3 regions of the Streptomyces sp. NPDC051218 genome follow, and region 2 is predicted to be linked to each of the others. Evidence: riboswitches for the same ligand, from Rfam matches in the RefSeq annotation. Region 2 holds a riboswitch; each other region holds the start of a gene.
What was found. A riboswitch is a leader RNA that binds a small molecule or an ion and turns the genes downstream of it on or off. The one in region 2 is predicted to bind thiamine pyrophosphate.

Region 1 (5,474 bases), on a different contig from region 2:
AGCCACAGCGCGACGCATCCGAACGCGATGTAGAGGACCGTCCAGCCCATGTACGCCCCTCTCCCCCCGGCCGCCGCCCGAGGGGTACAGCCGGTCAGGCCTGCGGGTGATGCAGACCCAGATTCTCGTAGATTTCCAGCGTCGCCGTGGAGTTGTTGAGCGTGATGAAGTGCAGCCCCGGCACACCCTCGGCAAGGAGACGCGCGCAGAACTCCGTCGCGAACTCGATGCCAATGGAGCGTACAGCCGCCGGATCGTCTTTGGCTGTGAGGATGCGCTCTTTGAGCTCAGGCGGGATGGTCGCGTTGCTGAGCTGCGGCAGCCGCTCCAGCATGCGCACACTCGTGACCGGCATGATCTCCGGGATGATCGGCGTCGAACAGCCCGCCGCCTCGACCCGATCGCGAAGGCGCAGATACTCCTCCGGATAGAAGAACATCTGTGTGATCGCGTAGTCGGCGCCGGCCCGGCACTTGTCGACGAAGTGCCGGACGTCGGTGTCCCACTCCTCCGAGCGCGGATGCATCGCGGGGAAGGCCGCGACGCCGACGCAGAAGTCGCCCGACTCCTTGATCAGCTGGACCAGTTCGGCGGCGTACGTGAGGCCCTCGGGGTGCTTGACCCAGTCGGCGAGCGGGTCGCCGGGCGGGTCGCCGCGGACCGCGAGCATGTTCCTGATGCCGGCGTCCGCGTACTGCCCGATGATGTTGCGCAGTTCGGCCACCGAGTGGTCGACCGCGGTCAGGTGCGCGACCGGCGTGAGCGTCGAGTCGGCGACGATCTGCTGCGTCTCCTTGACCGTGCCCGCCCGCGTCGAACCGCCCGCTCCGTACGTCACGGAGACGAAGCTGGGGGCCACCGCCTCGACCCGGCGCAGGGCGTTCCACAGGTTCCGCTCACCCTTCGCGGTCTTCGGCGCCGAGAACTCGAAGGAGTACGTCGTCTTGCCGGTCGCGAGCATGTCGCGCACGGTCCGTGCGCGATCAGTTCTGGTGGAAGCAGTGCCTAGGGCCATACGGGCAGGTTAGCCACGGTCCACCGCCACCGGCCAATCCCCGTCCATCCTGCGGACAGCATCCCCGGAAGTTGGCCGAAGATCGCCGATCAGGCCGTACGCAGCCGCTTCGCGACGTCGGCCGCTGCGGCCCCCGGATCGTCCGCCTCCGTGATCGCCCGTACGACGACGACGCGGCGGGCGCCCGCTTCGAGTACTTCGTCGAGGTTGCCCGCGTCGATGCCGCCGATGGCGAACCACGGGCGGTCCGTGTTGAGCGAGGCGGTGTACCGGACGAGGTCGAGCCCGGGGGCGTACCGGCCCGGCTTGGTGGGGGTCGGCCAGCAGGGACCCGTGCAGAAGTAGTCCACGCCGTCCTGCGTCGCCGCGGCGGCGGCCTCGGACTCGGCATGCGTGGAGCGGCCGACGAGGACGTCGTCAGGGCCGCCGAGGATCGCGCGGGCCGCGGGCACCGGCAGGTCGCCCTGGCCCAGGTGCAGCACGTCGGCGCCGATGGCGTGCGCGATGTCCGCGCGGTCGTTCACCGCGAGGAGCTTGCCGTGCCTGCGGGCGGCGTCGGCGAAGACCTGGAGGTGTTCGAGCTCCTCGGCCGCCTCCATGCCCTTGTCCCGCAGCTGCACGATGTCGACGCCGCCGCCGAGGACGGCGTCGAGGAACTCGGGGAGGTCTCCCTGGCGCTTGCGGGCGTCCACGCAGAGGTAGAGGCGGGCGTCGGCGAGCTGCTCGCGGGCAGGCTTGGTGGCCATGAAGAGGTCCCCCCGGGTCGTCGGTGGCCTACGGGCCGTGTGTCCCGGGGGGGCACACGGCCCGTACGCAACGGTTTTCCGTGTCGGTCAGACGGCGAGCGCCTGGGCGCGACGCTTCACCTCCGTGCCGCGATTCTCGCTCAGGGCCTGCGCGGGCGTGCCGGGCAGGGTCGGGTCGGGAGTGAAGAGCCACTCCAGCATCTCTTCGTCGTTGAAGCCGTCGTCCCTCAGGAGCGTCAGGGTGCCGGTGAGGCCCTTGACGATCTTGTCGCCGTCGATGAAGGCGGCCGGCACCTGGAGCGCGCGGTTCTCACCACGGCGTACGGCGATCAGCTGGCCCTCCTTGACCAGCTGGCGCACACGCGTCACCTCGACGTCGAGCATTTCCGCGATGTCGGGGAGGTGGAGCCACTCAGGGACGAGAGCATCAGTCTTTGCGTCAATCTCGGTCACGGGGTCAAGCGTATCTCCGGCCACCGACAGCGGCCGGGCAGCGGCCCCCGGGGATGACGCAACCGCTACGGCAGCACGGCCTTCTTCAGGGGTACCGCGGGGTCCGAGGCCAGTTCGGCGGCGAGGTAGGCACCCGCCTCGATCAGCTTGCGGCCCTGCGCCAGGTCCCTGGGGCGGCCCACCGCGAGTACGGCCACCAGAACTCCCCCGCGCAGCCAGCACACGGTCCAGGCGACGCCCGAGGGGTCGCCGCGCCACACCAGCTCGTCGGCGGAGGCGTGGTGCCCGGCGTACTGGACGAAGCGGCCGAACTGCTCGGACCAGAAGTACGGGACGGGGTCGTACGCCGAAGGGGTATCGCCGATGATGTTCGCCGCCACCGTGCGCGGGCCCTGCAGGGCGTTGTCCCAGTGGTGCACGAGGAGGCGCTCGCCATACCTTCCCGAAGGGAAGGAGGAGCAGTCGCCGACCGCGTACACGTCGGGCTCCGAGGTCCGCAGGTGGTCGTCGGCGAGGACCTCCCGGTGGGCGCCCAGGGCGATGCCGGAGTCCGCGAGCCAGGCCGTGGCGGGGCGTGCGCCGATGCCGACGACCACCGCGTCCGCGGGCAGCCGGGTGCCGTCGGTCAGGAAGACGCTGCCGGGTTCGACGCGGTCCACGCGCGCGTGGGTGCGCAGTTCGGCGCCGGAGTCGGCGTACCAAGCCGTCATGGGCGCCGCGACCTCCGCGGGCAGGGCCCCGGCCAGCGGTCGGTCCGCGGCCTCGACGACGGTGACCGCGCAGCCCGCCTCACGCGCGGCGGTCGCGAACTCGGCGCCGATCCAGCCCGCGCCGACGACCACGATGCGGTGCTGTTCGGCGAGCACGGGCCGCAGCCGCTCGGCGTCGTCCAGGGTCCGCAGCAGATGGACACCGGGGACTCCGGATGCGCCGGGCAGCAGGATCGGCTCGGCGCCGGTGGCGATGACCAGGGCGTCGTACGGGACCGGGCCACGCTCGGTGTCCAGTTCGTGCTCCGCGGGGCGCAGGCCCGTGACCTCGTGGCCCAGGCTCAGCTCGATGCCGAGGGCCTCGAAGTCGATGTCGAAGGCGGAGCCCTCCGCCTTGCCGAGCAGCACGGCCTTGGACAGCGGCGGCCTGTCGTACGGCTGGTGGGGTTCCGCGCCGATCAGGGTGACCGCGCCGGTGAACCCCTGCTCGCGCAGGGCCACGGCGGTCTGCACGCCGGCCATCCCCGCGCCCGCGATGACGACCCGGCGCTCTTCCTGCCTCCGCTGCTCACTCACCCGATCACTGTAGGACGGCGGGTGGCGCGCGCCTCAGGGCGCGGCGAGGAGATCTCTGACACACCGTCACCGCCCCTGACCGCACAGCTGCCCTACTGCGCCGGGACGCCAAAGGCTAAGGTTGCCGTGCAGAGCACTCGCGGGAGCCCGGACGCACCGGGCTGAGAGGGAGGCTGGACGGCCTCCGACCGTACGAACCTGATCCGGGTCATGCCGGCGAAGGGAGGGGCTGGACACCCATGCATCCACGGACACCACTCCACACGACGAGCACGAGCACGACCGACGTCCTGGTCGTCGGGGGCGGCATCATCGGCCTGGTCACGGCCTGGCGGGCGGCGCAGCGCGGCCTGTCCACGGCGGTCGTGGACCCCGAGCCCGGCGGCGGCGCGGCGCAGGTGGCCGCGGGCATGCTGGCCGCCGTCACCGAGCTGCACTACGGGGAGCAGACGCTGCTCGCCCTGAACGTGGCATCCGCGCAGCGCTATCCCGACTTCGCCGCCGAGCTGACGGAGGCGAGCGGCCTCGATCTCGGCTACCGCGCGAGCGGCACGCTCGCCGTCGCCCTCGACTCCGACGACCGTGCCCACCTGCGGGAGCTGCACGCCCTTCAGCAGCGGTCGGGGCTCACGTCGGAGTGGCTGAGCGGGCGCGAGTGCCGCCGTCTGGAACCGATGCTCGCGCCCGGCGTCCGGGGCGGGCTGCGGGTCGACGGCGATCACCAGATCGACCCCCGCAGGCTCTCCGCGGCGCTCCTCGTGGCCTGCGAGCGGGCGGGCGTGATCTTCCACCACGCGTGGGCGGAGCGCCTTGCGGTGGTGGCCGACCGGGCCACCGGAGTCGTCCTCGCCGACGGCACCGCTCTGGAGGCCGGTGACACCGTGCTCGCCGGGGGCAGCCTCAGCGGGCGCCTCGACGGGGTCCCGGAGGGCGTACTGCCGCCCGTGCGCCCGGTGAAGGGGCAGGTGCTGCGGCTCACCGTGCCGCAGCGGTACGCGCCGTTCCTGAGCCGCACCGTGCGCGCCGTCGTGCGCGGCAGCCACGTCTACCTGGTGCCGCGCGAGAACGGCGAACTCGTCGTCGGCGCGACCAGCGAGGAGCTCGGCTGGGACACGACGGTCACGGCCGGCGGCGTGTACGAGCTGCTCCGGGACGCCCATGAGCTCGTACCGGGCATCACGGAACTGCCGCTGACGGAGACCCGCGCGGGCCTGCGCCCCGGCTCCCCCGACAACGCCCCGATGCTCGGCCCGACCGCGCTGCCCGGCCTCCAGCTGGCCACCGGGCACTACCGCAACGGCGTACTCCTGACGCCCGTGACCGGCGACGTGATGGCGCACGCCCTGACCACCGGTGAACTGCCCGACGAGGCACGGGGGTTCACTCCCCTGCGCTTCGCCGGCACCCCCCGAGCACAGCACCACATGGAGCAGCCCGCATGACTCTCCCGTCCGACACAGCCGTCACCGCCGTCTCCGTGAACGGAGAGGCGCGCGACGTGGCCACGGGCACCACGCTCGAAGCCCTCGTCGCGACCCTCACCGCGGCCCCGTCCGGCGTCGCCGCCGCGCTCAACGAAACCGTGGTCCCGCGTACGCGCTGGTCCACCACCCCGCTCACCGACGGGGACCGCGTCGAGGTCCTCACCGCCGTCCAAGGAGGCTGAACCGACATGGCAGACGACCCCTTCGTCATCGGCGGGCTCACCCTCTCCTCGCGCCTGATCATGGGTACGGGCGGTGCGCCGAGCCTGGACGTCCTGGAGCGGTCCCTGATCGCCTCCGGGACGGAGCTGACGACCGTCGCGATGCGCCGCCTCGATCCCGGTGTGCAGGGCTCGGTGCTCTCCGTCCTCGACCGGCTCGGCATCCGCGTCCTGCCGAACACGGCGGGCTGCTTCACCGCGGGAGAGGCCGTCCTGACCGCCCGGCTCGCTCGGGAGGCGCTCGGCACCGACCTGGTGAAGCTGGAGGT
Region 2 (5,474 bases):
ACGAACTCGTCAGCCGGATGCCGCCAGACCTCAAGTGGCGTACCGGACTGGGCGATCCGCCCCTCCCGCATCACCACCACCCGGTCCGCGAGCGCGAACGCCTCGCCCTGGTCGTGCGTGACCGCGAGCACCGTCGTACCCAACTCGTCGAACAGCTCACGGAGTTCGACGACAAGCCGCTCCCGCAGCGAACGGTCGAGCTGCCCGAGCGGCTCGTCGAGCATCAGCAGGCGCGGCCTCGGTGCGAGCGCACGCGCGAGGGCGACCCGCTGCTGCTCGCCGCCGGAGAGCGAGGCGACGGCCCGGCGCTGCGCACCCGGAAGCCCCACGAGTTCGAGCAACTCGGCCACGCGGTCGGCCTGTTCGCCCCGCGAAGCCCCGTGCATCCGCAGCCCGAAGGCGACATTGCCGGCCACGTCACGCTGCGGGAAAAGCTGATGGTCCTGGAACATCAGGCCGACCCCACGCTTGTGCGCGGGCACACCCCGCTGGTCCTTCCCGCCGAGGAGCACCTGCCCGCCGTCGAGATCCTGGAGCCCGGCGACCGCACGCAGCAGCGTCGACTTACCGCTGCCGCTCGGCCCGAGCACGCACAGGATCTCGTGCTCCTCGACCTCCAGGGCGACCTCGTCGAGGACGGCCCGCGCCCCGAACCGTACGGTCGCATCCGCCAGCGTCAGCAAGGCCATCAGAACTCCCCGGTCGTGCGGTCGGTACGGAGGCGTTCGAGCAGCAGCAGCGACACCGCGCACACCACCATCAAGATTGTCGAAAGTGCCATCGCCTGCCCGTAGTTGAGCTCTCCCGCCCGCCCCAGGAGCCGCGCCACGGCCACCGGAAGCGTCGGGTTGTCCGGCCGCGCGATGAACACGGTCGCGCCGAACTCCCCCAGGGACACGGCGAAGGCGAACCCGGCGGCGATCAGCAGCGCGCGCCGCACCATCGGCAGGTCGACCTCCCGCCACGCCCGCAGCGGCGAGGCCCCGAGCACGGCAGCCGCCTCACGCAGGCGTCCGTCCACCGCGCGCAGGACGGGAAGCATGGTGCGTACGACGAAGGGCACGCCCACCAGGGCCTGCGCGAGCGGCACCAGAATCCACGTCGAGCGCAGGTCGAGCGGCGGCTTGTCCAGCGTGATCAGGAAACCGAAGCCGACCGTCACCGCGGACACCCCGAGCGGCAGCATCAGGAGCGCGTCGAAGCCGCGCACCAGGCGGCCCGCCTTCCGGGTGAGCGCCGCGGCGGCGAGCCCGCCGATCACCAGGGCGATGGCGGTGGCGGCGAGCGCGTACTGGAGCGAGTTCCAGACCGCCTCGATCGGCGGGACGAGGAACGCCCCGCCCTCCGCCGACGTCAACTCCTTGTAGTACGTGAAGCCGTAGCCGTCGGGGCCGCTCAGCGACCGCTCGATCAGCACCCCGAGCGGCAGCAGTATCAGCACGGCGATCGTGACCATGACCCCGCCGAGCAGCGACCACTGCCCCGCGCCGCGCGGACGACGCGCGACCACGGAGGCGTCGACCAGCTTCAGCGCACTCTCCCTGCGGCGCACGGTCCACGCGTGCACGGCGAGGATCGCGCCGACCGCGGCGAACTGCACGATCGTCAGTACGGCGGCCGTCGACAGGTCGAGAAGCTGGGCGGTCTGCCGGTAGATCTCCACTTCGAGCGTCGAGTACGCGGGTCCGCCGAGGATCTGCACGACGCCGAAGGAGGTGAACGTGAAGAGGAAGACCATGAGGGAGGCCGCGGCGACCGCGGGACCGAGCGCGGGCAGCGTGACGGTCCGCCAGGCGGTCCACCGCGAGGCGCCGAGCATCCGCGCGGCCTCCTCCTGGCGCGGGTCGAGCTGCGACCAGAGCCCGCCGACGGTCCGTACGACGACGGCGTAGTTGAAGAAGACGTGCGCGAGCAGGATCGCCCACACCGTCGTGTCGAGGCGTACGCCCCACATCTCGTCGAGCAGCCCGCCCCGGCCGAGCAGCGCGAGGAAAGCGGTCCCGACGACGACGGTCGGCAGCACGAACGGCACCGCGACGACGGCCCGCAGAATCTGCTTGCCCCTGAACTCGAAGCGCGCGAAGACGTACGCGCCAGGGAGCGCGATCAGCAGGGTGAGCGCCGTCGAGGCAAGCGCCTGCCAGGTGGTGAACCACAGCACGTGCCGGACGTCGGACTGCCCGACGACCTCCGCGATCCGCCCGAACTGCCAGTCCCCGCCGACCTTCAGGCCGCGCGCGACGATCGCGGCGACCGGATAGGCGAAGAAGACGGCGAAGAACGCGACGGGCACGGCCATGAGACCGAGCCGCGTCGCGCTCCCGCGCGCGAGCCCCTTACGGGACGTGCTTACTTCAGTACGAGCGAGGTCCACGACTTGACCCACTGCTCGCGGTTGTCGGAGATCTTCTTCGGAGCCATGGTCTCCGGCTTGTCGACGCTCACGCCGTGCTCCGTGAACAGCTCCGGCAGCTTGCCGCCCTCACGGACCGGGTTCACGAACATGTTCAGCGGCATGTCCTCCTGGAACTCGGCGCTGATCAGGAAGTCGAGCAGCGCCTTGCCGCCCTTCTCGTTCCGGGCGTTGTCGAGCAGACCCGCGTACTCGACCTGCCGGAAGCAGGTGCCGGTCGCGACGCCGGTCGGCGCCTCCTTGGGCTGCGGCTTGGCGTAGAGCACCTCGACGGGCGGGGACGAGGCGTACGAGACGACGAGCGGCCGGTCGCCCTTGGCCTTCTTGCCGCCGGCGGACCCGGAGAACTCCTCGTTGTAGGCCTGCTCCCAGCCGTCGACGACCTTGACGCCGTTGTCCTTGAGCTTCTTCCAATAGCCCTGCCAGCCGTCGTCGCCGTACTGGGCGGCGGTGCCGAGCAGGAACCCGAGGCCGGGGGACGAGGTCGACGCGTTCTCGGTGACCAGCAGGTCCTTGTACGCGGGCTTGGTCAGATCCGCGAAGGACTTCGGCGGCGCGAGCTTCTTGTCGGCGAAGTACTTCTTGTCGTAGTTGACGCAGATGTCGCCGCTGTCGACGGGCGTGACCCGGTGCTTCCCCTGATCGACGCGGAACTGCGAGGCGACCTGGTCCGAGCCCTTGGCCTCGTACGACTGGAAGAGGCCGTTGTCGAGCGCACGCGACAGAAGCGTGTTGTCTACGCCGAAGAAGACGTCGCCCTGGGGGTTGTCCTTGGACAGGATCGCCTTGTTCACAGCGGCGCCCGCGTCCCCGTCCTTGAGGACGTTGACCTTGTACCCGGAGCTCTTCTCGAACGCCTTCAGCACGTCCTTGGAGACGTTGAACGAGTCATGGCTGACGAGTGTGACGCTCTTGGAGTCGGCCTTGTCGCCGCTGTCGGACGAGCTGCCGCACGCGGAGAGCGCGACGAGCCCGACGCTCACCGCGACCGCGGTGAGCGTGATCTTCTTGGTGGTACTCACTGAATTCATTCCTCCTGGAGTGACCAGGAAGAGACGCGGCCCTGCCCGCGGACCGAAGGGCCGGCGGGCAGGGCGCAACAGCTTGAGTGGTGTCCGAACTTCCTACCCGGAATGACCCGGGCAAGGTTCAGAGGGTCTGCGGCCAACCTGTCCTTGGCTGCCGCACTCTCAGCGCTGTGGCGCTCCCCTGTCGGAATATGAAGATGTGTTCCGTCCGTGCAGTTGTGCACTGCCTATGAAGTTGTGTTTCGGCCAGCCTAACGCTCTGCCGCGGCGAGCTGACCGCACGCCCCGTCGATCTCCTGGCCACGGGTGTCACGCACCGTGACAGGCACCCCATGAGCGGCGATGGCGTTCACGAAGGCCTTCTCGTCCTCCGGCCGCGACGCCGTCCACTTCGAGCCCGGCGTCGGGTTCAGCGGGATCAGGTTCACGTGCACGGGCTTGTTCTTGAGCAGCCGCCCGAGCCGGTCACCGCGCCACGCGTGGTCGTTGATGTCCCGGATCAGCGCGTACTCGATGGACAGGCGGCGCCCGGACTTTGCGGCGTACTCCCACCCTGCCTCCAGCACCTCGCGCACGTTCCAGCGCGTATTGACGGGTACGAGGGTGTCGCGGAGCTCGTCGTCGGGCGCGTGCAGCGAGATGGCGAGGCGGCACTTGAAGCCCTCGTCGGCGAACCGGTGGATGGCGGGCACGAGGCCCACGGTCGACACGGTGATGCCACGCTGCGAGAGGCCGACCCCGTCGGGCTCGGGGTCCGTCAGCCGGCGGATCGCCCCGGTCACGCGGTTGTAGTTGGCGAGCGGCTCACCCATCCCCATGAAGACGATGTTGGAGAGCCGCGCGGGCCCACCGGGAATCTCCCCGTCGCGCAGGGCCCGCATCCCGTCCACGATCTGGTGCACGATCTCGGCGGTGGACAGATTCCGGTCGAGACCGGCCTGCCCGGTCGCGCAGAACGGGCAGTTCATCCCGCACCCGGCCTGCGACGAGATACACATCGTCACGCGGTCCGGATAGCGCATGAGCACGGACTCGACGAGCGTCCCGTCGAACAACCGCCACAGTGTCTTACGGGTGGTGTCGTCGTCGCAGCTGATGTGCCGCACCACGGACATCAGCTCGGGAAGCAGCGCCTCCTGGAGCTTCCCGCGCGAACCGGCGGGAATGTCGGTCCACTGCTCCGGGTCGTGCGCGTACCGCGCGAAGTAGTGCTGCGAGAGCTGCTTGGCGCGAAACGGTTTCTCGCCGGCGGCGGCGACGGCTTCCTTGCGCTCGGCGGGCGTGAGGTCGGCGAGATGCCGCGGCGGCTTCTTGGCTCCGCGGGGCGCGACGAAGGTGAGTTCTCCGGGTACAGGCATGGTGATTCCAGTGTCGCAGACTGTGGGAGCGCCACCCGGCCACCGTGCGGCGGTGGTGCGCGGCCCAGGGGGCGGGCCCTGCCGACCCGTCGAAGTCGGTCGACAGGGCCTCTCACAGTGCGACATCATGTGGTCACACAAGGTGAGTCAGCGTGTCGAGTGACTGGCCGGCGAGGGGGACCCAGTGGAACCGTCCGACGCACCCATCGCCCTCGACCGCGATGTGTTCATGCGAAGCCTCATCCGTGAACTGGCGCGCGTCCTTGAGGACGTCGTCGGTCTCGAGGAGGCGGCGGGCTATGTCAGCCTCGTCAGTCAGACCATCGGCGACGACATCAACGGCCAGTACACCAAGGCACTGTCGGTCGACCGTCTCGACCGCGTGCAGGTGGCGCAGGTCATGGTCGACCTCAAGAAGCGGCTCGGTGGGGACTTCTTCGTCGTGGAGGAGAACGACCGGCGCATCGTGCTCGGCAACCGGGTCTGCCCGTTCGGCGAGAAGGTCCTTGGCCGGCCCTCCATGTGCATGATGACGTCGAACATCTTCGGGACCATCGCCGCCGGCAATCTCGGCTACGCCCGCGTGGAGCTGGAGAAGACCATCGCCCGCTGGGACGTGGGCTGCCGTGTCGTGGTCCACCTCCGCCCGCCTTCCGAAGCGGAACTGACCACAGG
Region 3 (5,474 bases), on a different contig from region 2:
GACATCGAACCCGCGTCCGCCGGCTCGGTCGAACTGTCCGCCGACTCGGCCGGACGGCCGGCCGAAGGCAACGCTCCCGCAGACACTTCCACGGTTCTGGAGAACGAATACCTGCGCGTCCACGTCGACCTGAAGTCCGCGTGCATCGGCTCGATCCTGGACAAGCGGACCGGAGCCGAGCTGGTCCGCCAGGACGCCACCGTCGGCTTCAACGGCTACCTGTACGACGAGTACGCGACGGCCGGCGGGTTCAATCACCAGTCGAGCAAGACGACAGCGGACGACTCCATGCATCTGCTGGCCACGCGGCAGACGGCACCCCCCACAGCCCTGCTGGAACGCACCACGGACGCGACGGGCGAGACGCTGGTCTACGAATGCGCCCCGGCCGGTGCCCGACGGCTACGGGTCAAGGTCCATCTGCCGCACGCGAGCGCACGAATCGACCTGGAGAACCGCATCGACAAGACCGCGACACTCACCAAGGAAAGTGCCTTCTTCGCCTTCCCGTTCGCGATGCGGTCCCCGGTCGTCCGCATGGAAGCGACCGGCGGAGTCACCGGTACGGGACTGCCCACGGTGCCCGGCTCGGCCCAGCACATGCGAGCGGTACGCCGCTGGGTCAGTCTGCAAGAGGAGGGCGTGAGCGCGACGTTGGCCACACAGGACGCGCCGCTGATCCAGATCGGCGGGATCGCCATCCCCTACGTGCCGTACCCGCAGTCCCTGGCTCAGGAGGAACCAGGGACGGTGTTCTCCTGGGTCCACAACAACATCTGGGACACCAACTTCCCCTCCCAGCAGGCATTTGACCACGTCTTCCGGTACAGCGTCGGATGGCAGGACACACCGGCCATCGGCGGTGCCGTGCTCGGCATGCGCACGGCCGCCGTCAGCAGCCGGCCTCTGGTCGCCGTACGGGCCCTTCGGGCTGCCGAAGCTGACCCCGGCACGTCCTACGCGCTACTGACCCTCGACGACCCCCGCGTACGGATCGTCGGTCTGACCGTGCCGGCGCCGGGACGTCTGCTGGTGCGCCTGCAGTCCTTCGCCGAGGAACCTGTCACCTGCCGACTCACTCCGGCATTCCCCATCCCTGACGGGGCGAAATTGGCCGACTACCTCGGCAGGGAGAGCACCACACTGCATGCCGACGCGGACGGCTCCCTGCCAGTACCTGTGCCTCGACTCGGCACCACAGCCATATCGCTGACGACACCGGACACCCCGTGAGGCCCGCACTGACACAGATCGTCAACTGAACGATTCTCACGGGGCTGTTCGCTGTCCGGGGCCTGCATAGGGTTTTGAGAAGGCGGTGGTGCGGCATGTGCGCACTCGATCCGCCGCCGCGCCGAGTGTTCAGGCGCACCCCCGCGAGAAGGAGACACACCCCCTATGCGCGCCCTTGTGGTCGATCACAGTGAAGCCGGACCCATACGGTTCGCCGATGTCGATGAGCCCGTACCGTCCGCCGGTGAGGCGTTGGTGGAGGTACGGCACATCGGTCTCAACTTCGGAGAGCTGAATTACGTGCGCCAGTGGCCGGCCGGCGCCGTGCACGGTCACGACGCGGCCGGCGTCGTGGTGCGCTCCGCATCCGACGGCTCGGGGCCGCCCGCGGGTACGCGCGTCGCGGTGGGAATGGCTCCGCACGCGTGGGCGGAGCGGGTGGCCGTCAGCCCTGCCTCGCTCGGCACGGTCCCTGAGGGTGTGGACCTGGCCGACGCCGCCGCGCTGGGGATCGCCGGAGTCACCGCACTCCGGGTGCTGCGCAAGCGTTCGCTGCTGGCGCGCGATGTGCTGATCACCGGCGCCAGCGGGGGCGTTGGGCACTTCGCCGTCCAACTGGCGGCGTTGGCGGGCGCCAGGGTGACGGCACTCGTCGGTTCGCCGGAGCGGGCCGCCGGGCTCCGCGAACTCGGGGCCGACAAGGTCCTGACCGAACTGGACGAGACCGGGGCCCGGTTCGACCTCGTCCTGGACACGGTCGGCGGGCCGCTGGTGGCCCAGGCGTGGAATTCCCTCGCTGAGGGCGGCACCATCCACCTGGTCGGTTACTCCTCAGGGCAGGAAACCACCTTCCCGCCAGGGGCCTTGTTCGGCTTCGGCGAACCCCGCAGCATCGCCACCTTCGGCGACATGACGCCGACCAGCGGGGACTTGACGGACCTGCTGGGCCTCATGGCCGCCGGGAGGCTTTCGGCGCCGGTCGGACTGCGAGGCGACTGGCAGGACGTGGACGCCGCCGTCAAGGCGCTGTTCGCGCGGAAGGTGCACGGAAAAGTCATTCTTGACGTGGCCTGAGGCTGGGGAGAGGACCCCGAACCGCCCAACGGCGGGCGAGGCGCCCGGTGGACGAGAATGGACCCATGGATGTGCTGGCGGAGGTCTTGCGTGTTTCGGGTGCGCGTGGGGCGCTCGGGGTCATGCTGAAGGCCGGAGGAATCTGGGGCCTGCGGCTGGACTCCTCGCCAGGAGCGGCACTGCACGTGGTGTCCCGCGGCACCATGTGGCTCCACGTCCCGGGCGAGAAACCTCTTCCGGTGCAGGCCGGAGACGCCGTCCTGGTGTCGCCGGGCACCGCACACGGGATAGCCGGCGGCGCCGGCATGACGTTGGGTTCCTGCGACCGTGCGGCGGCGGCCCGGTCTTTCGGCGATGGCAGGGCCCTGCGCCTGGGCTCGGCGCCGGTGCAGACGGAAGTGATCGTACTGCGCTACGAGCAGGACCCGGAGGTGCGTACACCGGTGCTCACCTCTCTCGCTCGGCCGATGCACGTCACAGCCCGGGAGAACGCGCAGCTCAGAAGGACCGTCGAACTTCTCGCCGCGGAGCTCGCACAGCCGCAGATCGGCACCACCGCCGCCGTGAACAGCATCGTCGACCTTCTGCTCGTCCAGTTCGTACGCGCCTGGCTGGCCCGCCACCCGCAGGAGCAGTCCGGCTCATGGCTGGGAGCGATGCGTGATCCGGTCGTGCGCGAGGCTCTGGCCTGTGTCCACGCCCAGCCGGGGCACCCCTGGACCACGGAGACCCTGGCCGCCGCGACGCGCGTTTCCCGGGCGACGCTGTCGAGGCGCTTCCGGTCCGCCCTCGGACAGACACCGGGCGCGTACGTGACGCAGTGGCGCATCGACCTGGCATCCGTCCGGCTCCGCGACACCGATGAGCCGGTCGAGTCGATCTCCGGCGCGGTCGGATACGCCTCTCCGCACGCCTTCAGCCGCGCCTTCAGACGTGCCCGAGGTACGGCCCCGGGTGAGTATCGCTCTCGACTTCGCGAGTGAGTGTACGTAGGCGACGACCGCCGGCGTCAGGTGGGCGCGACGGCGTCACGTGGGCGCAACGGCGTCACGTGGGCGCAACAGCCGAAGTCCAGCGCCCGCCCCCGCTCTGTCGTGCCGTGCGGAGCCCCGAGTGCGAACTCCCGTTCCCGAGGGAGGTACATTGCGTAGTGACCACCGCGGGAGCTCGGGAGTAGCCGGGCTGAGAGGGCGGACGGGACTTGATCCCCTTTCCGCCGACCGCATGAACCTGGACCGGGTAATGCCGGCGTAGGAAGGGTGTTGACGATGGAGAGTGCCTCCATACCTGCCCAAAACGGCCCTGCCGTCTCCCGTGCTGCCGTAGCGGACGTGATCGCGGCCCTGCGGACCTCCGCACCCCTTGTGCACTGCCTGACCAACGTCGTGGCGTCGCAGTTCACCGCCAACGTGCTGCTCGCGGCAGGAGCGGCCCCCGCGATGGTGCACAGCGCGGAGGAAGCCGGAGCACTGGCCCGAGTGGCCGGAGGTGTCCTGGTCAACCTGGGGACGGTGACTTCCGTGACGGCGGAGGCGATGCGCGTCGCGGTCAAGGAAGCGGCCGGCGCCGGGCGCCCGTGGGTGCTCGACCCGGTGGCGGTCGGCCCGCTGCCCTGGCGCACCGAGCTGGCCCGCGAACTCCTGGAGAGCGCAACCCCGGCGGTCGTTCGCGGCAACCCTTCCGAGATCCTGGCGCTGGACGGCGGCGGCACGGGCGGGCGCGGCGTGGACAGCACGGACACCCCCGAAGCGGCGCTGGCCGCGGCCACCGCGCTGAGCCGACGCTACGGCTGCGCGGTCGCCGTGAGCGGTCCTGAGGACGTCCTCACCGACGGGACGCGAGTGGTGCGGGTGAGCAATGGGCACCCGCTGCTGCCTCTGGTGACGGGAACCGGCTGCTCGCTCGGCGCCCTGGTCGCCGCCTGCACAGCCGTCACCGGAGACGCGCTGCTGGCCGCCACTGCCGCGACCGCCCTGCTCACAGTGGCCGCGGAGAGCGCCGCCACCCGCTCGACAGGTCCCGGCACGTTCGCGGTCGCGCTGATCGACGCGCTGTACGAGCTCAGCCCGGACCGGCTCGCCGGGGCTCTCAACCTGCGTTGAGCTCGCGGGTGTTGGGGATGTTGCGGGGTTTTGCGGTGGGCGGTCGGCCTGGGTGTCAGCGGCTGGTCAGCCGCTAATCAGCCGCTGATCAGCCCCCGCCCGCCCAGGGGGGCGACCCCAACACCAAGTCTGCCAGCCCCCTCGGACACACACCCTCACCCCTGTGGATAACTCAAGGTTCCCGCACGTCAGGGGCCCTCCCCCTTCCCTACACCTCTTTCCCCAGCACCTCTTCCCCAGCACCTCCCGATGCGTCTCCCACGCCGCCGCGCCCTCCCGCGGCCGGTAGACCCCAAGGAGCACCCATGCGACCACCACTCGACCTGTCCCTGTACCTCGTCACCGACACCCGGCTCTGCGGCGAGCGCGGCGTCGCCGTCACCGTGGCAGCCGCCGTCAAGGGTGGTGTCACCGCTGTCCAGTTGCGCGATCCGGAAGCGGACGCCCGCACGCTGTGTGCGCTCGGCCGGTCGATCCAGGCTGAACTCGCGGGCACCGGGGTCCCCTTGATCGTCAATGACCGCCTGGACGTGGCGGTCTGGCTGGGCGCGGACGGCGTCCACCTTGGGCAGCGGGACGGCTCCCCCACGACCGCCCGGCGCCAGCTCGGCCCTCACGCGTACGTCGGCCTGTCCGTCAGCCGCCCCGAACAGCTGACGCACGTACCCGATGCCGTCGACCACCTCGGTGTCGGTCCGGTGTTCCCGCAGTCCACCAAGCCGGACGCGGACACCCCGCTCGGTCTGGACGGCCTGGCCCGCATCGTCCGGGAGAGCCCGCTGCCCTGCGTGGCCATCGGCGGGATCGGCGCGTCCGAGGCCGCCGCCGTCAGGGCAAGTGGCGCGGCCGGGATCGCTGTCGTCAGCGCGGTCTGCGGGCAGCCCGACCCCGAGACCGCGGCCCGTTCCCTTGCCCACACCCTGCGACCGGAGGTCTCCGCGTGACCAGCCCGCCCATCGCCCTCACCATCGCCGCCAGCGACCCCTCCGGCGGCGCCGGGATCCAAGCCGACCTGAAGGCGTTCTCCGCAAACGGCGCGTACGGAACGGCAGTTCTGACCGCCCT

Region 1: another riboswitch for thiamine pyrophosphate. It lies ahead of thiO (glycine oxidase ThiO); the one in region 2 lies ahead of ACIBCK_RS32475 (thiamine ABC transporter substrate binding subunit).
Region 3: another riboswitch for thiamine pyrophosphate. It lies ahead of thiM (hydroxyethylthiazole kinase); the one in region 2 lies ahead of ACIBCK_RS32475 (thiamine ABC transporter substrate binding subunit).

Annotation. Positions count from the first base shown of each region.
Region 1 is NZ_JBITEU010000001.1:395,612-401,085, forward strand. Features, by position in the region: gene ACIBCK_RS01835 (hypothetical protein) at 1-50, opposite strand, end outside; gene metF (methylenetetrahydrofolate reductase [NAD(P)H]) at 95-1,015, opposite strand; gene thiE (thiamine phosphate synthase) at 1,105-1,761, opposite strand; gene ACIBCK_RS01850 (Rv2175c family DNA-binding protein) at 1,849-2,214, opposite strand; gene ACIBCK_RS01855 (NAD(P)/FAD-dependent oxidoreductase) at 2,280-3,446, opposite strand; TPP riboswitch at 3,630-3,742, shown strand; gene thiO (glycine oxidase ThiO) at 3,740-4,942, shown strand; gene thiS (sulfur carrier protein ThiS) at 4,939-5,166, shown strand; gene ACIBCK_RS01870 (thiazole synthase) at 5,173-5,474, shown strand, end outside.
Region 2 is NZ_JBITEU010000012.1:82,124-87,597, forward strand. Features, by position in the region: gene ACIBCK_RS32465 (ABC transporter ATP-binding protein) at 1-689, opposite strand, end outside; gene ACIBCK_RS32470 (ABC transporter permease) at 689-2,374, opposite strand; gene ACIBCK_RS32475 (thiamine ABC transporter substrate binding subunit) at 2,350-3,444, opposite strand; TPP riboswitch at 3,517-3,634, opposite strand; gene rlmN (23S rRNA (adenine(2503)-C(2))-methyltransferase RlmN) at 3,693-4,799, opposite strand; gene ACIBCK_RS32485 (methanogen output domain 1-containing protein) at 4,984-5,474, shown strand, end outside.
Region 3 is NZ_JBITEU010000014.1:60,100-65,573, reverse strand. Features, by position in the region: gene ACIBCK_RS34810 (alpha-mannosidase) at 1-1,233, shown strand, start outside; gene ACIBCK_RS34805 (zinc-binding dehydrogenase) at 1,399-2,307, shown strand; gene ACIBCK_RS34800 (cupin domain-containing protein) at 2,373-3,290, shown strand; TPP riboswitch at 3,457-3,582, shown strand; gene thiM (hydroxyethylthiazole kinase) at 3,576-4,409, shown strand; gene thiE (thiamine phosphate synthase) at 4,715-5,353, shown strand; gene thiD (bifunctional hydroxymethylpyrimidine kinase/phosphomethylpyrimidine kinase) at 5,350-5,474, shown strand, end outside.